Regions from separate parts of the Blautia acetigignens genome, predicted to be linked through region 2. Evidence: predicted binding sites of a transcription regulator. Region 2 holds the regulator's gene; the other holds the start of a gene.
What was found. The regulator Rex, encoded in region 2, represses fermentation and respiration genes when NADH is low (regulators of the CRP and FNR family bind a similar motif). The targets are predictions, from matches to a motif close to ATTGTTAANTANTTAACAAT.
Positions count from the first base shown of each region.

Region 1 (10,938 bases), on a different contig from region 2:
TGTTTCAGGCCCAATTGAGAACGGTATTGCCCCTGCATGCCGGGCGTTGATCGCACCTATCGAAATGGCAACTGGTACAAAGGCATATTTTTGCGGAAAGCCTAATCCACTGATGATGCGAACAGGATTAAATATGCTTGGTTGTCACTCAGCAGAGGCTGTCATGGTTGGTGACAGAATGGATACAGATGTGATTTCAGGAATGGAAAGCGGTATGTCTACTGTGCTTGTTCTTTCCGGATGTTCGACAAAGGATACACTTAAAATGTATGCATATCGTCCAACTATGGTTTTAAATGGAGTGGGAGATATTCCTGCCAGGGCAAAGTCAAAAGCAGAGTAATATCAGATGGGGAAGCGTTCTTTTAATCTTTGACCACGAAACCCAATGACAACTGTAATGAACAATGCTATAGTATGTTTATAAGGAGTTTTTTGCATGGAAAATAAGATTACTATGGAGAATACAAATGAATTTACCAACTTTTTTAAGAAAATCAGATGAACTTACACAACAGCTATCAAAGGACCAGTTGCTTGCTGTTATCCATGAAATTGCCAGAACATTACCGGAGCATAAAAGAGAAAGCTTTTTGGATACTTTGACAGCAGCTTCCCAAACCACTGCCACGGACTCCCCCAAAACAACTTGTGACGATCATCAGCAGCTGCTTATAGAGCTGAAACATAATCAGGATGTATTAGCAGAAATCAATAACGGTATCCGATGCCTCGATAGCGAATATAACGAAGAATGGGATGACTGGTATAACAGTGATGCGGATGAAGTTCTTTTTTCAGATTCCATGGGTGTTTTATCTGAAATTGAAGACGCGATCAAGCTGATTCATAAATGTATTGATCTGGCAGTATATAAAGAAGGCTGCGAACTAGCCGAAACACTGTCTGTGCTGGAGATCACTGCAAAAGGAGATTATGAGGATTTTTGCGGTGAACCTCTTGGCATAAACGACCTTTATGAACACGAACTTTTGTCTGGTTCTATGAAAAAAACAGTTCGTGAATGCTTGTATCTGGAATACCAGGGAAATAGATTGGAAGATCGTGCAGAAGAACTGCTTTGCATGATCCATAATTTTCAGTGTTACTCTGTGCGGCTGGAAGATGTTCTCCAGACAGGAAACTTTGAATTACCTGAGTTTGAGCAGTTCCTTCCGCTTTGGATTGAATACCTGGGGACCCACAGCGGCATGGGTGTAAAAATACTTTTGAAAGAAGCCCAGTCTATGCTTCAGGATGAACAGCAGATTCTCGATACAGCCAGAAAATATGCAAATACCTGTCCTGAGTTATATAAGCAGATCTTGGAGCAAAACTCTGATCCTGATAAAAATCAGCGTATGATGAGTATTGGTATAGAAGCATTGGAAAGGATTTCCGAAAACACAAAAGTCCGAAGCGAAATAGCTCTGCTTACAGCTAAATATGCATATGAAAATAATCAGGAATCAGTATGCGAATATTGCTGGCTGGAAGCATTCCGCTCTAATCCGTCGTTTGTTCATTACCTTCGTCTGCGCTTTTGCGGAGACAATTGGGAAAACAACAAACGACAGGCAGCAAAAATCTGCCAGGGTCTATATAAAACGGATAATGAATTATATTTTATGCTTCTTTTCTGGAATAAAGAATTTGTTACTGTAATGACCCAGGGCATGAGTGTAAGAGAATCACTTGGCTGGTCATTTACCTTTATGAAGGAGGGCATCACCAGCTTTTTACTTCTGTTATATCAGGGAACAGATTTGCCTGCAGGATTATCCTGTTTATTAAACTATGTACAGCAAAAATATGGATTTACGGCAGAAGAATTTTATAAAGGAACCGGACATACCTGCGCAAAGAACAGTACTGAGTTATTGTGGGAAATCATCTGCAAATGGAAACAGGAGGTAAAGATTTCGAACGAAGACAGAATACGTTGGATGAATAAAATTAACCAGCTTATTTCCCTGCGGGTAGATGGAATCATGACTGCCAACAGAAGAAAATACTACCATGAATGTGCTGCGTTTATTTCTGCTTATGGTGAAGTAAAGGAGTCTCATGGAATTATCGGTGAAAAAAATACATTTATGGCAGAATATCGCAAACGATATCCAAGACGGAGTGCATTTATACAGGAATTGGTGAAATTTGGATATGTGAAATGATTGGGTTCCCCATTTCCTATAACACTCATGTAATGTGCCAATGACATAATCAGCCAGCACCTTCTGATTCCAAAGGGATAAAGCATTCGGTTCGTTTTTTATATACTCAGAAACTGAAGACAACAGTAAGGAACAATGCTATAATTCATTAGTAAAGTATTCTTTTCATCTGGTGAAATTGTTATAAATGGAAGTCATGATACATGTGCTTTTGACAATACTCATGACATTTCAGAAGCTATTTTTGAAAAAAAGCATTCTTTTAAAGCCTTCTTTCGGAGGCTTTTTAAAGAAATATCCAGTAAAAACAAATATCCGTTAGGAAAGCGTATATTTAGATTATTCAATGTAAGAAACACAATGAGATAAGATAGGAGCAAAAATATATGATACGAGTACTTTTCGTTTGTTTAGGCAACATTTGCCGCAGTCCTATGGCAGAATTTATTATGAAATCAATTATTTCCGAACGCGGTTTGTCAGACAGATTTTATATTGCATCCGCAGCCACCAGCACGGAAGAAATCTGGAACGGAGTGGGGAATCCGGTTTATCCTCCGGCGAAACGGGAGCTGGCGAAGCATGGGATTTCCTGCGAGGGAAAAAGAGCAGTGCAGATCACCAAGGCGGACTATGGGAAATATGATTACATTCTGGGGATGGAAGAGCGCAATATCCGAAATATCCTGCGGATTGTAGGAAAGGACCCGGAGCACAAAGTAAAGCTTTTGCTGGATTATTCCGATCATCCCAGAGACATTGCAGATCCCTGGTATACCGGGAACTTTGAGTCTACTTATCGGGATGTGGTGGAAGGATGCGAGGGATTTCTCTTATATTTGGAACGAGAGGGAAGAATATAATAAGATAATGTAACAGAACTGTGGCAGGTGAGGAAAAAGATGCAATGTATTATAAATAATGGGAAAAGCAACAAAGTGAAAAACAGAAGTGCAATAATTATGAAGGCAATACCGAACTTCAGAAATACTGCACAAAATAAAAACGCCAACTTGTATAATTTGTCCAACTTTTTTCGCTGCCCCTCTTGACATTTCCACTTCACCGTACTACAATAACCTCAATCTAAGAATTTCGCAATGACGAGGAAGAGTAGCAAGAAGGGGAATCCACAGAGAGCCATCGGTGGTGAGAGATGGCGAGGAAGCTTTTGTGAAAATCACCTCTGAGCTTTCGGACTGAAAAATAGTACCTATCTGCTGATGAGCATAGAAGCGCAGTATCTATTCGAGTAAGTTCGGACGGTTAACAGTCGTTATCCTGTTTCTCATTTTATAGGATGAGTAGTGAGTGGCTGCATGGCAGCAATAAGAGTGGTACCGCAGAGGATTTTGCCTTTGTCTCTTAACTGGAGACAGAGGCTTTTTTATTATCCGCTTGTGCCAGAAACGCGGAGCTGTTGACACTGCCTCTCACACAGAGGAAATACCATCATGTGAAATCCCTTGGAAAATCAAGGAAGACAGCAACACTGCCTTCAAAATCACGAAGGAGAAACCAAAATGGAAACACTGAAAAAAATCACAAACTTTGTCAGCAAGTACATGGCAGTGATCGTAATCGCAGTTGCCGCACTTGCACTCTTTGCACCGAACACGGTTAGCTTCATCAAGACCAGCTACGTCAACACCCTGCTTGGAATCGTAATGTTCGGTATGGGACTTACCCTGAAGCCAAACGACTTCAAGGTTGTATTCAGCCGTCCAAAAGATGTGATCATCGGCTGTATCGCACAGTTTACCGTAATGCCGCTGTTAGCTTTTGCTCTTACAAAAGTATTTCAGCTTCCGGCAGAGCTTGCCATCGGCGTAATCCTGGTAGGAACCTGCCCTGGCGGAACATCCTCCAACGTTATGACCTATCTGTCCAAAGGAGATGTGGCATTGTCCGTTGGTATGACTGCAGTATCCACAGTGCTTGCTCCGTTTTTAACACCTCTTCTTACCTATTTATATGCAGGCCAGAAGGTAAACGTAGACATGTTCAGCATGTTCCTTTCCATTGTAAAGGTAGTAATCGTTCCAATCGTACTTGGATTTGTGATCAACCATTTCTTCAAGAAATTTACAGAAAAAGTAGTAGAGATCCTTCCGCTGATCTCCACCACAGCCATCGTGGCCATCGTAGCAGCTGTTGTATCCGCAAACTCTGCTAAGCTGATGACATCCGGACTTCTCATCGTAGCAGTTGTTATCCTGCATAACCTGCTTGGATATGGTGTTGGCTACGGAATCGGCCGTGCATTAAAGCTGGATACTACAAAATGCCGTGCAATCTCTATCGAGGTCGGCATGCAGAACTCCGGACTTGCAACCTCCCTTGCAACCACACATTTTGCACAGTATCCGCTGGCAACCATCCCAGGAGCTGTATTCAGTGTATGGCATAATATTTCCGGTGCAGTTCTTGCAAATATTTATGCACGCAGCGCAAAAGACGGACAGACAAAATAAAACATTCCACAAGGCCCTGGGGGATTTTCCCTGGGGCCCCTTCTATGTTGATAAAACTTTAACAAAATTTCAAAAATCAGAAAAATTGTGTTGATTTTATCCACCAGATATGTATAATATATGATAAGGAAAAAGGAATCCACCCGGTTCCATTCCTTAGGTTTTGTACCATAGAAGCTGGTGGCGCAAGTAATATTTTCGATAAGGTATTATGGTGAAACAGCGTGTATCAGCCATAGAATCTGCATTCGCAGATGAATTCCATTTTAGAGAAAAGAGGTTAAGTGTAAGATGGCAAAAATTGATTTAACAAAGTATGGTATTACCGGAACTACAGAAATTGTTTACAACCCCTCTTATGAAATGTTATTTGAAGAGGAGACCAAACCAGGTCTTGAGGGCTTTGAAAAAGGACAGGTCAGCGAGCTTGGCGCTGTTAACGTTATGACAGGTATTTATACCGGACGTTCTCCTAAAGACAAATATATCGTAATGGATGAGAATTCCAAAGACACCGTATGGTGGACATCTGACGAATATAAGAACGACAACCATCCTGCAACACAGGAAGCTTGGGCAGCAGTGAAAGAGATCGCTAAGAAAGAGCTCTCCAACAAGAGACTTTTCGTAGTAGATGCATTCTGCGGCGCTAACAAAGATACCCGTATGGCAATCCGTTTCATCGTTGAGGTTGCTTGGCAGGCACACTTTGTAACAAACATGTTCATCCAGCCTACAGAGGAAGAACTCAAAGACTTCGAGCCAGATTTCGTTGTTTACAACGCTTCCAAGGCTAAAGTTGAGAACTACAAGGAATTAGGCCTTAACTCTGAGACAGCTGTAATGTTCAACATCACAAGCCGTGAGCAGGTTATCGTAAATACATGGTACGGCGGAGAGATGAAGAAAGGTATGTTCTCCATGATGAACTACTATCTGCCGCTTAAGGGCATCGCTTCCATGCACTGCTCTGCAAACACAGATATGAACGGTGAGAACACCGCTATCTTCTTCGGCCTTTCCGGAACAGGTAAGACTACACTTTCCACAGATCCTAAGAGACTTCTCATCGGTGATGACGAGCACGGCTGGGACGACAACGGAGTATTCAACTTCGAGGGCGGCTGCTATGCTAAGGTTATCAACCTTGACAAGGATTCTGAGCCGGATATCTACAATGCAATCAAGAGAAACGCTCTTCTTGAGAACGTTACACTTGACGGTGAAGGCAAGATTGATTTCGCTGATAAGAGCGTTACAGAGAACACTCGTGTATCTTATCCGATCAACCACATTGAGAAGATCGTTCGCCCGATCTCTTCCGCACCGGCTGCTAAGAACGTTATCTTCCTTTCCGCAGATGCATTCGGAGTACTTCCTCCAGTATCTATCCTGACACCAGAGCAGACTCAGTACTACTTCCTGTCTGGATTCACAGCTAAACTTGCTGGTACAGAGCGTGGAATCACAGAGCCTACACCTACATTCTCAGCTTGCTTCGGACAGGCATTCCTTGAGCTGCATCCGACCAAATATGCTGAAGAACTCGTTAAGAAAATGGAGAAGAGCGGAGCAAAAGCATACCTGGTTAACACAGGATGGAACGGAACCGGAAAACGTATCTCCATCAAAGATACCCGTGGTATCATCGATGGAATCCTCAGCGGCGCTATCTTAACAGCTCCGACTAAGAAGATCCCATTCTTCAACTTTGAGGTTCCTACAGAGCTTACAGGCGTTGACACAGGCATCCTTGATCCTCGTGACACATACGCTGACGCTTCTGAGTGGGAAGTAAAAGCAAAAGACCTTGCAGACCGTTTCGTTAAGAACTTCAAGAAATACGAAGGAAATGAAGCTGGTAAAGCGCTTGTTGCTGCTGGTCCTCAGGCTTAATCTAACTTTATAAGATTGAATGATTTCGGGTCTGCCGTGTATGCGGCAGGCCCGTTTTTGTGGAAAATTTCGCTGTATTCTGTCGATGAAAACTACTTTACAAATCTGCTCATTTCTTATATACTATCCATACAGCAACTCAAAGGGAAGCAATTCACAGCTTCCATCTTTTTTTCATAAGCAGGCCGTCTGCAATGCACAGCAGGGCCAGCGATCATCAGGGCGTTTCGCCCCTTTTATTTCAAAGCGATATTTTCAAGCAGAAAGGAACTGAATATGAGCAAAGAGTATGATGCATTTGTGGAGAATCTGCGCCAGCTGTTACTAGAACGTTTGGGGCTGAAAGAAGAACAGATTTTTTTCAAGGAGCAGGATGAACAGGGGATGACGCCTAGCGGTGACCGGCTGTTTGTGGAATGCCATGCTTCCCCGGCAGGAAAAGAAGTGTGCGGAATCCATACGGAAGAGCTTTTTGATGACTATGAGGACGGTGTGTCTCTGGAGAAAATTGCAGACACAGTGGAAAAAGAAATCCGCAAACTGAGAAATGCCGGATTTTTTGAGAAAACCCAAAATCTGAACAATTACGAGAAGGTGAAAAATGACCTTTTCATCCGGCTTTTGAACCGGAAGAAGCACAAGAAAGAGCTTTCGAAAGCGGTATACCGGGTAATCGGGGACATTGCCCTGGTATTGTACATGCAGGTAGGAGAGGTGAAAGGATGCACCACCAGCATGAAAATACGCCGTGATTGTCTGGATAACTGGGGGCTTGACGAGAAAACGGTTTTTGAGGCGGCTCTTTTGAATACATATTTTATTTCCCCGCCCAGAATTTTCCTGTGGGAAAAACTGATCGGAAACCCGGAGTACAACGGAGAATGCTTTATGGATCTGAACCAGGAATTTGAATTGCGAAGAGAGAATGTGGGAAACTGTCTCAGCACAGTAAGAAGGACAAACGGAGCGGTAGCGGTGTTTTTACCAGGCGTGGCAAAAAGACTGGCGGAATTGATGAAAGGAGACTTTTATCTGGTGTTTACCAGTATTCATGAGGTGATGGTCCACAGCGTGCGTATGGCCTATCCAGAGGATCTGCAGGAGGTTCTTAGGGACACATTACGGGAGGCTACGCCGGAGGAGGATTTTCTCACAGATAAGGTATATCGGTACTGCCAGGAAACCGGGGATTTTATGGTGTATAAGGGAACTGTGTTTCTGCAGGTGGGAGGCCCCCACGAAGAGGACGAGAAGGAGACAAAGTAAAGCGTCTATCACCTGGGAAAGCTTTTAAGGGCAAAAAACTGCCGCCAGAACCAGAAGTCTGACGGCAGTTTCCAGAAATTTTAGGAAATACAGGTTTTTTTCCGGAAAGTGTTCTGCTTATCCAAGAATTGCGGAGTCATTGGAGAATTCCTCTCCGCTGGCTTCCTCGAATTTATCCAGAAGCTGTTTCACGGTAAGCTTTTTCTTTTCTTCACCCTGGATGTCGAGAACGATTTTTCCGTTCATCATCATGATCAGACGGTTGCCGTGGGCGATGGCGTCCTTCATATTGTGGGTGATCATCAGTGTGGTAAGGTGATCGCGGTTGACAATTTTGTCTGTAATGTCCAGAACCTTTGCTGCTGTTTTCGGGTCAAGGGCTGCAGTGTGCTCATCCAGAAGGAGAAGCTTCGGTTTCTGAAGGGTAGCCATCAGAAGGGTAAGCGCCTGTCTCTGGCCTCCGGAGAGAAGACCTACCTTGGAAGTCAGACGATCCTCAAGACCAAGGTTCAGGATTTTCAGAAGCTCTTTGTACTCAGCACGCTCTGCCTTTGTGATTCCGGGGCGGAGAAGCCTTGTTTTGCCGCGGCGCTTGGCAAGAGCTAAGTTCTCTTCAATTCCCATGGTAGCAGCAGTTCCGGTCATAGGATCCTGGAATACACGTCCAAGATATGCGGCTCTTTTGTACTCGGAAAGCTTGGTAACATCTGTTCCGTCAATGATGATCTGGCCCTCGTCTACCGGCCATACACCTGCAACTGCGTTCAGCATTGTGGATTTTCCGGCTCCGTTGCCGCCGATTACGGTAACGAAATCACCTTCATTGAGCTTCAGGGAAAGACCGTTTAAGGCTACCTTCTCGTTGATGGTTCCCGGATTAAAGGTTTTGTATATGTTTTTGATCTCAAGCATTGTTCTTACCTCCACGTTTTGCTGGTTTTGCGAAATATTTTCCCTTCCAGTAAGGTACTGCCAGGAATACAGCAACTACAAGTGCGGACAGCATTTTCAGAAGGTCTGTGTCGATACCCATCCAGATTACAGTCTGAAGTACCAGATAGTAGAGAATGGAACCGAATGCTACGGACAGAAGGCGGAGTGCGAAGTTGCGGAAAATGCGGCTGAAAATCGCCTCGCCGATAATAACGGCAGCAAGTCCGATTACGATCGCACCACGTCCCATGTTTACGTCTGCGAAGCCCTGGTACTGAGCCAGAAGAGCACTGGATAAAGCAACAAGTCCGTTGGAAACCATAAGGCCAAGAACCTTGCAGAAATCTGTGTTGATACCCTGTGCACGGGACATGTTAGGGTTGCATCCTGTTGCACGAAGGGAGCAGCCAAGCTCGGTTCCGAAGAACCAGTACAAAATAGCGATGATCACTACAATAAACAGTGCAACGATCAGAATGGTGTTCTGGGTGATCGGCACGTTTTTGATTCGTCTTAGGGAGATCAGGATCGGATACTTGTCAACGTTGATGGCCTGGTTTGCTTTTCCCATGATCTTCAGGTTAATGGAGTAAAGGGAAAGCTGGGTCAGGATTCCGGCAAGGATGGCTGGGATTCCCATAAAGGTGTGGAAAATACCAGTGACAAGTCCGGCCAGCATACCGGCTAAGGTTGCTGCCAGAAGAGATACCCATACGTTATGTCCGCTGATCATCATCATGACACAGACAGCACCTCCTGTACACATGGTACCGTCTACGGTCAGATCGGCGATGTCCAGAACACGGAAAGTAAGGTATACACCGATTGCCATAATACCCCAGATCAGTCCCTGGGCAGCGGCACCTGGAAGTGCCATTATTAAGTTTGCGATTTGCATGTTTTTTTCCTCCTGCATGCCAAGCTGCGGCAGCGCTGCGGCGCAATACAGCTGATTTTTATTTAAGGACAAGTCTGTTTAGAAACGACACAAACAGCGAGAGAGGATTCCCTTCCCGCTGTCTGTGTTTATGCTGTCTGAAACAGCTAAATGTCCAAATAATCTGTCAAATCAATATGAATATGTATTATTCAGCGTCTGCACCGATTGCAACGTAATCATCCGGAACTTCGATTCCAAGCTCTGCGCAGATGTCTGCGTTGTACTCTTTTGTGAAGTTAGGTGCGTACTCGATTGGCATTGTAGAAATGTCTTCGCCGTCTTTTAAGATCTTAACTGCCATTTCTCCAGTTGCTTTTCCAAGGTCATAGTAGCTGATGGAAAGAGTAGCAACACCGCATCCGGAGCAGATTCCCTCTTCACCTGCGATTACCGGAACCTTTGCCGGAAGGCAGATGTTGTTGATCAGCTCGGTGTTGGAAGCTGCTGTGTTGTCTGTTGGAACATAGATGACATCGCTGTCTGCAACTGCGTTTGTTACAACAGAGGAGATATCGTTGGAATCAGAGAATGCGTAGTATTCGCAGGTGTATCCAAGATCCTCAAGTGCAGCCTTAACAGTGTCTACCTGGTACTGGGAGTTCGGCTCAGCGGAGCAGTAGAGAAGTCCTACGTTCTTTGCATCTGGGAAGAGCTCGTTAAGCATTGCTGCCTGATCCTCAAGTGGAGCAAGGTCTGATGTACCGGAAATATTTCCGCCTACAGTGCCGTCGAAATCAGTAAGATCAAGAGCTACGCCATACTCTGTTACTGCGGTGCCAAGGATCGGGATATCGCTTGTTCCTGCTGCTGCAGCCTGAAGAGAAGCAGTAGCGTTTGCAAGGATCAGGTCTACATTGCTGGATACGAAGTTGTTGATGATGGTGCTGCAGGTAGCGGAATCGCCCTGTGCATTCTGCTCATCAAATGTAACGTTCTCCTCGCCGAGACCTTCTTTGACTGCATCCTTGAAGCCTTCAGTTGCGGCGTCAAGTGCTTCATGCTGAACCAGCTGGCAGATACCGATATTGTATGTCTGCTGTTCTTCAGCGTGTACGGTTACTGTACCTGCAAGACCTGCTACCATAGCTCCGGTCATAATTACGGATAAAACCTTTCTTTTCATAATTTGTTTCCTCCTTAAAAACATTTTCGTAGTTTAAAGTACTGTCTGCACAAAATAATACCGCTTTAAAGCGTAAAAGTCAAGTAGCTTTTGGCAGTTTTTTACATATTCTAATAGAGAAAGAGTGTAAGG
Region 1 is NZ_JAOQJM010000003.1:201,875-212,812, forward strand. Features, by position in the region: partial or broken gene OCV70_RS06165 (HAD hydrolase-like protein) at 1-343, shown strand, start outside; gene OCV70_RS06170 (hypothetical protein) at 471-2,174, shown strand; gene OCV70_RS06175 (low molecular weight protein-tyrosine-phosphatase) at 2,561-3,037, shown strand; T-box leader at 3,266-3,543, shown strand; gene OCV70_RS06180 (bile acid:sodium symporter family protein) at 3,698-4,648, shown strand; gene pckA (phosphoenolpyruvate carboxykinase (ATP)) at 4,940-6,544, shown strand; gene OCV70_RS06190 (DUF5688 family protein) at 6,821-7,810, shown strand; gene OCV70_RS06195 (ABC transporter ATP-binding protein) at 7,928-8,722, opposite strand; gene OCV70_RS06200 (ABC transporter permease) at 8,715-9,641, opposite strand; gene OCV70_RS06205 (ABC transporter substrate-binding protein) at 9,829-10,806, opposite strand.
Region 1: the regulator Rex is predicted to act here: its motif matches at 4,695-4,714, upstream of pckA (phosphoenolpyruvate carboxykinase (ATP)).

Region 2 (10,938 bases):
AGACTCTCTTCGCTGTCCTTGAATCCGATTCTTGTCATGCCGGTGTCTGCCGCAAGATGGATCAGCGCCTTTTTGCCGCAGGAGGCTGCCGCCTCGCTAAATTTGCGGGCAGTTTCATAATCACAGACTGCCATGCGCACATCCTCTCTTGCCAGCTCTTCGTAGTACTCTTCAAACACAAGTCCCAGGATCAGAATCGGCCGGGTGATTCCTTCCCGGCGCAGCTGCAGGGCTTCCTGGGCAGTCGCAGTGGCAAAGCCCCAGATGTAATCCAAATTCTCCAGCATGGCCGCAATGGGGACTGCGCCATGTCCGTATGCATCTGCCTTGATCACGGCAATGATCTTCGTCCCTTCTTTTATGTTCTTTTTCATCTGTTCAAAATTATATTTCACGGCATCAAGGGAAATCAACGCCTTAATTCTGTTATATTTTTCCATAATGTTCTCCTCGTTACTGTTCACCGATGTAACCTGTTTAAAAAATCATTTCCGCTTTGGGAGTACGCTCTAATTTTCCCCCTCCGAAAGCTTCAATATTTCTGGAAGTGCTTCGATCAGATCCTGTGCGGTCATGCCGTGGGTTCCTTTTTTCCTGAGGGCAAAATCCCCGCAACGTCCATGGATATAAACGGCCATGGCTGCCTGATAAGAAACCGGCGGCTTTTCTTCCTGGCTGTGATACATGCAAAGCACTGCAGCCGTTATGCCGGAAAGTACATCCCCGCTTCCCGCAGTTGCCATTCCCGAATTGCCGGAAAGATTGAAATACAGGTGTTCTTCCTGGTCTGCGATTACGGTGCAGGCATCTTTCAGCACACAGGCGCCCCCGCTTCTGTCTGCAAATTCAAAGGCCGCGGCTGCCGGATCCTCTTTCAAATGAGAAATGCTGCTGCCTGTCAGACGGCTCATCTCTCCCATATGCGGGGTCAGAATTGTATTTTCATTTATAAATTCCTGCCATTCCGGATGCTCAGCCAGAAGGTTCAGCCCGTCCGCATCTATGACTACAGGCTTTTTCGCTGCCGCCCCGTTTTTCAAAAACCAGAGCATTCGCTCTCTGCCCACTCCGTCTGTTCCAAGTCCCGGGCCGATCACCAGCACATCGCACCAGCTTAGGTTCTTTTGGTTGGCTTCCTCGTTAAATTCACAGGTTACCATTGCCTCGGGAAGAAGGGTCTGAAGGGGAACGCGGTTCTCCTCCACGGTCTGGATCTTCACCATTCCTGCTCCGCCATGAAGGGCTGCGCTGGCACTTAGGCAGGCGGCGCCGCACATTCCAGGGGAGCCTGCGATAAGGAGGACTTTCCCGAAGGTTCCTTTATTTCCCCAGGGGGCTCTTAAAGGAAGCTCTGCCAGGTCTGTCTGCTCCATGTGACAGGCTGCTTTTTCTGCAATCTGGATGCCTTTCGGGTCCCGGTCGTAAATTCCAATGTCTGCTGTCACAACCTTTCCCGCGTACATTCTTCCTGGGTAAAGGCACAGTCCCCGTTTCCGGTATGCAAAGGTTACCGTCATGTCTGCCTTAAAAGCCACGCCGAGAATGGCTCCTGTATCACCATGGATGCCAGACGGAATGTCCACTGCCACCTTGCAGGCTTCTGCCTGATTCATGCAGTCGATGATTTCTCTGTATTTTCCCGCAATTTCCCGGGAAAGCCCCACGCCGAAAATCCCGTCTGCTATAACAGTATATTCACTCCATACCGGGTTATTCGTTACCGGCACCTGATAGCTGGCGGCAATTTCCCACTGGCGTCTGGTTTCTTCGGTCATTTTGTCCGGATTTCCTGCAAGAAAAATCTCCGTATGGATCCCGGATAAGTGAAGCAGCCTTGCAATGGCAATGCCGTCGCCGCCGTTGTTGCCGGAACCGCAGACTGCCAGGACACGTTCATGCTGCCAGCTGCCATCGGGATTTTTCCCCAGAAGGTACTTCACGATTTCATCTCTGACAGCCAGGGCTGCGCGCTCCATCAGCACCAGTGACGGTACGTGCATGCTGTGAATGGTTTCATGGTCCAGAAGCTTCATCTGGCTGCAGGTCACAACTTTTTTCATGATCAGCTCCTCATCTGACGCGTCAGGCAACAAATCATTTCCTTTCGCGTCTATATGCAAAACTGCTGCCCGGTCTCCTGTAAATCTTCCAGTGAGACAAGCAGCAGTCCTCTTTAACTTCTATTTCTCTGTATGTTCATTCCGATACTGGCTTAAATTGTAGGACAAAGCCATCAGACTCTCGGAAAGATGGACATTCTCCACGATTACGTCCTCCGGAGCGTCCAGATCTGTATGTGCGAAATTCCAGATTGCCTTGATTCCGTTCTCAATGAGAATCTTCGCCATCTCCTTGGCCTTGTTCTTGGGAAGTGTCAGAATGGCGATTTCCACCTGATTCTCCTTCATAAATTCCGGAAGCCGGCTGATCATCTGGATCTCAATGCCGCGAACGGAAATTCCTTCCAGAACCGGATTCACGTCAAAGATTCCTACAAGGCGGAATCCTCTTTTCTCAAAATCCCCATAATTGGCAAGTGCCTGTCCCAGATTACCTGCACCCAGAATGATCATGGGATGGATGGTGTCCAGCCCTAAGATCTTGCCGATCTCTGTGTAAAGATATTCTACATTGTATCCGTATCCCTGCTGTCCAAAACCGCCGAAGTTGTTAAGATCCTGACGGATCTGGGATGCAGTTACGTGCATTTTCTTGCTCAGATCATTGGAAGATATACGCTCTACCTTCTCTTCCATCAGTTCCCCCAGATAGCGATAATACCTTGGCAGTCTCTTAACCACTGCCTTTGAGATTTCTTTCGCCTCCAAAATGTTCCCCTCCTTGTTCCCGCTGCCTATACTTTTCCGCGATACACTACGTCAATTATACCGAAATGTTATTTTCTTGTCAATCAAAGTTGTGCAAAATCACAAAACTTTTTGACCACGCAGCACATAATGGTTCCAGCTGCCTTAATGGTCACTGCTTTGTAAGTATCATGCTTTGTATCCCGGTAAAGAACCATGTCCATGCACTCTATCTGTCTGTACCTCTGGGATATCGTATGTGGCAGAAAAAAGAGTCAAAGCTGAAACTGGCTGCTTCTATGGTACGGCGTCTCCAATGCCTTTGTAAGCTCTTCATCCCGTTTTTGGCTATAATGAAGTGCATTTGACAATTCTTCATTCTTCTGCAACAGCATCATCTGCTGCTTTACCCGGTTAAGATCCTCTGTATCACCAGATGCATAACGCATAATTTTCTCACAGATATAATCCTCAAACATCTGCTCATCCGACTCTGGGAAAATGTTTTCACCACTACGCAGCTTCGTATCCTGATGAAGCTTTATGCATTTTCCTGTATCTTCAAAATCAATATACAGAATTTCTATATAATGATTTTTAAGAGCTTTTTCATATATTGCAGACTGAACTGCTTTCTCTAACAACTGAATTTCTCCTACTTTTTTCAATATATTTTATTACTATCGCAACTAAATGATCGAAATCGTCCACTTTTTAGTACCAAATATTCAAGCTCCATTCCATGTTAAATTTTCAATCCATTTTTAACACCTGAATCATCGTTCTATATATTTTGTGATGACAGATATCAGAATCTCCATATCAACTGGCTTGGCCACATGATCATTCATCCCGGCATTCAAAGCAGCCTGTACATCCTCTGCAAATGCATTTGCCGTCATTGCAATAATAGGTATTTTCTTTCCGTCCGGACGGTCCGGCAGATTTCGGATGGCTTTTGTCGATTCATATCCATTCATTTCCGGCATCATAATATCCATCAAGATCAGATCAAAAGTCCCGGGAGCTGTATTGCAAAACTGTGTCAGAGCAGATTTGCCATCTACAGTCCTGGTTACAACCATCCCTTTTTCTTCCAATAAAACTACTGCTATCTCCGCATTTAAATCATTGTCCTCTGCCAAAAGAACATGCAAACCCTGTAAATCCATATCTTTCCTTAAATTTTCTTCCTTTTCAGTCAATACCTGTTCTGCTATAAGCAGGGGGATTTCTACCGTAAAGGTTGAGCCAATACCTTGTCTGCTGCTGACTTCAATTTTCCCACCCATAAGATTTACATACTGTTTGGCAATGGCCATTCCCAGTCCGGTTCCCTTATAACTGGTTCTTGCTCCATCATTTTCCTGACTGAACTCATCAAATATTCTTGCCTGGAATTCCTCACTCATACCAATTCCGGTATCCGATATACGATAGCGCACGATTATATGGTGCTCATCATTACCCAGACTGTTTTCTGCAATAAATGAAATAGTGCCTCCGTCTTTTGTAAATTTGACTGCATTGCTGATAATGTTGAGCAATACTTCCCTGATTCTGAGTTCATCTGCCATTACATAGGGGTTTTTAAGTTCTTCTCTTGAAACATAAAAATTAAGGTCACGGTTTTCCATATATCCCCTTGCAATCGACAAAACAGTATTTATCATATCCCTGAGATCTACCGGTACTGGTTTATATTCCAGTTTACCACTTTCAATGCGGCTGATATCCAACACATCGTTGATCAGTGTCATCAGATATTCGGAACTCTGCCTGATCTTTTTCAGACAATTCTCCACTTCTTCGTCCGGCTTCCTCTTCAGGGCAATATCTGTAAATCCGACAATTGCATTCATTGGTGTCCTGATGTCATGGGACATATGGTTCAGGAATGTTGTTTTTGCAATATTCGCCGCATTTGCATTCTGTGCTTCTTTCAACGCTTCCATTTGTTTTTTCCTGCTTACGGAAAGGAAATAGACCAGAAGAAGCAGTACAAAAATAATCACAAATGAAATTCCGATAGCGAAGTCGGCATACTCTGCAAGGACATCCTGCAAGGTCATTTTCTTTTCTGAAACGGAATTCTGCGCAAGGACAACGCCATTTAAAATATTGGATGACTGCTCAATTGCTTTATTGATAATGGTAGCTGCTCTTCTGTTTCCTCTCGTTGTAAACATCGCTAATTCCTGCCGTTTTGCCATTTCTGCAAATGACAGACTTTTGGTCAGTGGACTTTCATTAAGAAGATTGATTTTTGAAGAGGGAATAACCGTTGCTCCTACTTTTCCCTTTGCTACTGCCTCCAGGCATTCCTCTTGTGTGTCATATTGTTTGATCTCTGCATCTGGAAAAAGAAGGGACACCATCAATTCCGAATACAGTGAGGTCTCTGTCGCTGCGATTGCAGAGAGACTGCTGCTATATTCTTTCCCCTGGTAAATAACAACCGGCGTAATATCAAAGATTACATCCGTCAAAACCACCTGAAACTGTTCCTGCATATAAAGATCCTGAATGATAGGACCGGCAATATCTATTTCACCAGATTGCAATGCCTCGTTCATCTGCACTCCCGTGGAACAGGGAACTGCCTTGATCGTGATTTCATATTTTTCCTGGACAGTGTCCAAAACGGTTCCAAGGATTCCTGTCAGTTTCCCATTTTCTTCACCGCAAAAAGGAAGATTATCCTTTAGATATCCCACACGGATTGTATTTTCATGTGCATCCAGCCATTGTTTTTCTTCCTTGTTGAGTGCATAATTTATGACCGCTTTTCCTTCATAACGGGCATACAGCTTGCTGCTGTAGTCCGTTTCTGTGTTGTTGATTTCTTCCAGGGCAGAATTTAATTCCTTTAACAGATCTGGTCTGGATTTTGATACACCAAAATAACAGTCACTTGCCCCGATATTGGCAATGGCAATAAAATCGCTGTTGACAGACAGTGCCGGAATCACAAGAGCCTCCAGTTCATCTGCATCCAGTTTTTCTATCATTTCATCATAGCCTTTACAGGCAACAACCTCTGCCTGGATCTGATTGCTGTCCAGCCATTTTTCCAGAAGTTCTTTCTGATAGCTTCCATCTGCAACACCGATACGGCAGCCATTTATCTGCTTTAGATCACCATCCGTAAGGTCCGCATGGTCCTCTCTGGTATAGATCCAGTATCGTTCCGTTAGCTCCTCATAAGAAGAAAAATTGATAGCTTCTGCTCTTTCCTGTGTATAACTGACATTTCCAAGTATATCTATTTCTCCAGCTTCCAGCATATCCAGGCACTCTTTAAAGGAAGCATAGACATATTCATACTTCCAGCCGGTTATATAAGAAATTTTCTGAAGATACTCATAGCCTGCTCCCTGCTTGTGTTCCCCGGAACCTCCTTCCTGAAAATTGGAATATGGAAAATACCCGACTCTCACGGTTTTATTTTCTTCCTCCATTGCCTGAGTTGTTTTCCCGTCACTTTTTATTTCCGACGCATAAACAGAAGCTGATACAAAAAGCAGCATAATAATTGCAAAAATGCTCAAACATAATCTTTTATTCTTATTTTTTCCTATCTTTTTATTTATTCTTTTCATCTTTATTATCCTGCTGTTGTTCTTCCCAGTCTGTCAGTTTTTCTGTTTATTCAATACAGAAAGAATGGCCACTCTCAGTTTCTCAATATCAATGGGTTTCGCTATATGTTCATTCATGCCCGCATCAAATGCTCTTTTTTGTCTTCCTCAAAAGCATTTGCTGTCATGGCAATGATCGGGATCTCTGCCTTCTTTTTATCATTTAAATGCCGGATACACTGGGTTGCCTGATAGCCATCCATGTTTGGCATCTGGATATCCATAAGTATCAGATCATAAGTTCCCGATGACATTTTGCGACAGCTTCTGCTTTTCTTGCCTTTCTTAAAAGTACGAGTATATTTGTAAGTGGAACACTCTTGAAGTCTTGATCGTTATCATATATCAGTGCCTGAAGCATTTCATCATAATCATTGCAGTCCTGTATCTTAAATTTCAGTGTCTGATTCCCCAGACAGTCTTTGGCATAAGAGATATATTCTGCCAGCATACCCGTAAGTTTTTCTTTCACCCAGGATTTTTCTCCGCCTGTAAGACTCCGATTATACTCAAGCGTAAAGTACTTCTTATACAGATCTGCCTTAAAAAAAGGACTCTTTATTTATTGCAAAATATATGCCCGATTTGCCAATAGTAGTAACCGAAGATATTCCCTATTCAGACCAGATGGATTCCTCCAGAGATACAAAAGCATCCATCTCATGACTTCGCAGTTTATCTGGGAAGTCTTTTAGTCATGTCTAAATTTAAAAGCACCTACTTTTCATCTTAAGAATTCTGCGTTGCAGGATTCTTACCGCTTTTTAATCAGGATTGCGAACTTGTTTCGCAATTACCTATCATGTACTATTAATAATTCATGTTATAATAAAAGCACTGCCAAACAGACAGTGCACCTCACTTTATGCAACTGGCTACCATTTTACAGGTCCTGTAGCTTTGCGTCCCAAATTTTCATCTGGTTTGCCGATTTCCTTATTATAGCTTTTAAAATTATACAAAAAACTGATTTTATTATACCCCCTTACTCCGCTTTGCACAAGGAAAACATCCGGGCTACGTAGGCCGAATTCGGGTGAAATATACCGCAAAGTGGGGCGTGCAGATTGCAGGAATGATTTTTCAAACCCTTAGAACTTCTTTCTGTTTTTCTGTCAGATTCTCCGAATTACCTTCCTGAAAAAACTGTGATAATCTGTATTTACTGATATCACGTTTTTCACATAAAGATGTTATTTTATCCGCAATATACTTCTCTATCATATTCATAAGCGTCCCTAAGCGGTTTTCGCCTTTTTTTCGCCGTTTTCTTCAGCATAGGAAATCATACTTAACATATCAGCCACCTCCTTTTGCCGGACCGGTTTAGCAGCTTGCACCTGTTTGCAATTCAAGTCAGGTACAATACCGAAACGCCTTATCTGTCAAAATCCTTGCAAAGATCAGTCCCAGCGGAAGTGCTGCAATGATCAGAAGCGCAGCTGCAAACCAGGATGCGGAAAGGGATAAGGACATGATTCCAAGGTTATAAAATCCACGGTATAAATAAAGCCCCGGTACCATGATCACAATAGAAGGCACTGTCACGGAAATCCTTGGATAGCCCACCTTATTTTTCAGAAGGGAGGCCAGAAGCCCAGCTGTCAGAGCTCCGATAAATGCGGCCACTGCCGGAGGTAAGGTGGCGAGATCCACAAGCTCCAGCCGCAGGGTATTTGCAATTGCACCAAGTACTGCCGTAGAACAGGCAAGCCTTACCGGACTGTTAAACATGATGGAGAAACCGAACACGCCGAAAAAGCTTGCAATAAGCCGTGTGAGAATCCACATTGCAGCAGACATATGGATCTTTATAAAATCCACCGGCTGTAAGTGAAGAAGCATGGCCATGATCCAGGCAGACATAGTGGCTACCAGGACAATAATCAGTGCATAAGTAAGCCTTTCCATACCAGAACGCATATCCAGCTTTGCCAGGTCGATTCCGCTGGTAATAAAGGGGAAGCCAGGGATGATAAAAAGCATGGCACAGATATATCCTGCTTCATGCTGAATGGAAATCCCAAACAGGATTTCCCCTAATTTTAATAATCCTGCATATACAAAGCATGCCAGGGAGACAGATGTAACAATACCCAGAAACAAAGTAAAATGATGCTTGGTCAGCTTGCAGCGAAGGAAATTTCCAAGTCCTGCTCCAATAAAAGCACAAAACATCTCTACTGGTCCTCCGCCTAAAAGAAAGGTAAATCCACAGCATGCAATGGCGGCAGCCAGTCCCAGGGCTGCCGGGGAATAAAGGCCATGGATCCTTTCAATCTCATCCAGATAGCTGTGAAGCTCTTCCCCGGACATGTTTTTTCCCTCTGTTTCAAAGTTACGGATAAAATGCTCCAGCCGGTTCAGCTTTGACGTATTCACCCCTGTATTGGTAAGGCATAAAGACTGGGTAAAGCCGTTTTCCCCGTCAAAACAGGTGTACTCAATGGACATCAGTCCGATATCTGCGGTACAGGTAATTCCCATTGCTTCGGCCAGGGCATTCATGGAGCTTCGGACCCTCCAGGCTCCAGTCCCACAGGATAAAAACATGATCCCCACACGTCCGATAATGGAAGCCTTTTCGGTGATGCTTGCATTTATAACGGGGGTATTTTGGCCATTTGCATCGGTGTATTCATGCCACTCCACGTCCATATGATTTTTTCTGACCATCTCTGGCTGCATAAGCCCACTTCCTTCCGAAAAGTCCCTTTATAATTTCAGGCTGTCATTTCCTGCAAGTTCCATCATCCGCTCCCTGCAGGCAAGGACGATCCCGTCAATTTCCTCCATATGCTGGAGCATTTTCTTTTCAAATTCATGGATGGGAAGCAAAACGCCAAGTTCATCAAAGGGTTTCTCTGGATTTTCTTTTTTTACGCCGGTCTCCTGTCCATAAAAAACCACTGCACGGGGTGCTGCCTGCTGGATCTCCTGGAAAGTCTTCCATACAACCGCATAGGCCTGCGCCTCTGTAAGCCCCAGCTTGCAGGTATCCGGAAGTGCATAGAGGATTAAAATCCCACGCTGGCGCTCTTCTTTTTCCTCTTTAATTTCCAGCCCATCCGTGTAAGAGCGTACAATGTCATATCCATCTGCCAGGTAAAGTCTGGATCTTGGTACACATTCATGCCGGTCAAAGGTTTCCTTAAATTTTCCATAGTCATGGGCGGAAACCATCTTTCCAGCATCTTTAAGAAGCTCTCCTTCCACATTGGTAAGAAGGACCGGATTCTCTCCTGCCTTTCCGTGGAATTTTCTTGGGATCAGATAGGCTTCGCGGAGCAGATCAAACATACTTTTTCCGCACAATTCCAGAAGAAGGGCACTTACATCCCCGTTCTGGTAAGCGTGAAAGAGTACCTGCAAAAAGTGGTCCGGATCCTCATCCACCAGCATATGTTCATCATCCAGATACTGGTAAAACACTTCACGAAGTCTTCTTGATGCCTCCGGGGAAGCCAGGATTTTGGAAAAAATATCTTCTACAGCATGTTCTCTTGGTAAAACTGTTTTCATACTAAAACGCCTCTTTTTCTGTTTGGATCATGATGAGAGCTGTACTTATCTCTTTTCAGGAGGGATTATAGCATTGTTATAGTCATACCGCAATAGAATGAAAATTTTCTCTTTCATATCATATTTTTATGTCTGCCATATCATTGACCGTTGTATGTGTTTTCCATTACAAGTTTCCATGAAATAAAATTTGTGAAAAATACCGTATCTTATCATCGGTCCCCCAGCAGATCATTCCCACCGCATCTGCCATTTCCTGGGCATCAACACAGTAGGCGGACATGCAGGAATGGTGCCTGTAAGGACCAGCGGACATGATCAGCAGGTCTGTATTTCCAGATTCCATTATTTTAGAGGCCAGCTGTTCGGTGAGTTTATTGTGCGCAAGCTTCGCCATTTTGTAGTCCATATCCTTGTTTTGTATCGTCTGGAGAATAAGCGCTTTTTCATAGGCGAATACCCTTTGTTTCATAGATTCTACTGTTCCGCATTCAGGTGGACAGGCGGGATTCACGTTGTAACATCCACACTGATTTTCTTCACAAAACTTTCGATATTCCGGTTTGAACACAAGTTTTTGTGTATCCATGATTGCCGCATTTGAAAACCCAAGTTTTTTTGCTTCTTTGATGTAATCCATAGGATACCTCCTCCAAGTTTTTTACAACTCACTAAAATTTTCTCCATACGCTGGTTTTAAACCCGCCCAGCTACAATTGTGTTTTTTAATTCCCTTGCCGCAGCGCCCATAGGATGCTGGCTGTCATACACCAGACAGATCTGACGCTCCGGGATTTCGTCTTTTAGTGGGATCTGTACGATTTCTTTTTTCAGAAGGGATGGGGCTGCCATTGGCTGGGGCAAAAAGGCAAGGCCAAGTTCACATTTTACCAGCGGCAGGATCTGGTCCGCAGTGGCGGCTTCCGTATCCGGGGAAAGATCCAGGCCATGGGATAAAAATACACTGT
Region 2 is NZ_JAOQJM010000004.1:135,614-146,551, forward strand. Features, by position in the region: gene alr (alanine racemase) at 1-440, opposite strand, end outside; gene OCV70_RS07200 (NAD(P)H-hydrate dehydratase) at 510-2,060, opposite strand; gene OCV70_RS07205 (redox-sensing transcriptional repressor Rex) at 2,181-2,828, opposite strand; gene OCV70_RS07210 (hypothetical protein) at 3,083-3,451, opposite strand; gene OCV70_RS07215 (ATP-binding protein) at 3,584-6,409, opposite strand; partial or broken gene OCV70_RS07220 (response regulator) at 6,443-6,693, opposite strand; gene OCV70_RS07225 (hypothetical protein) at 6,678-6,920, opposite strand; cyclic di-GMP riboswitch class I at 7,312-7,387, opposite strand; gene OCV70_RS19670 (DUF6783 domain-containing protein) at 7,434-7,514, opposite strand; gene OCV70_RS19675 (DUF6783 domain-containing protein) at 7,485-7,589, shown strand; gene OCV70_RS07230 (threonine/serine exporter family protein) at 7,805-9,136, opposite strand; gene OCV70_RS07235 (DUF4866 domain-containing protein) at 9,164-9,970, opposite strand; gene OCV70_RS07240 (DUF2284 domain-containing protein) at 10,137-10,610, opposite strand; gene OCV70_RS07245 (LysR family transcriptional regulator) at 10,667-10,938, opposite strand, start outside.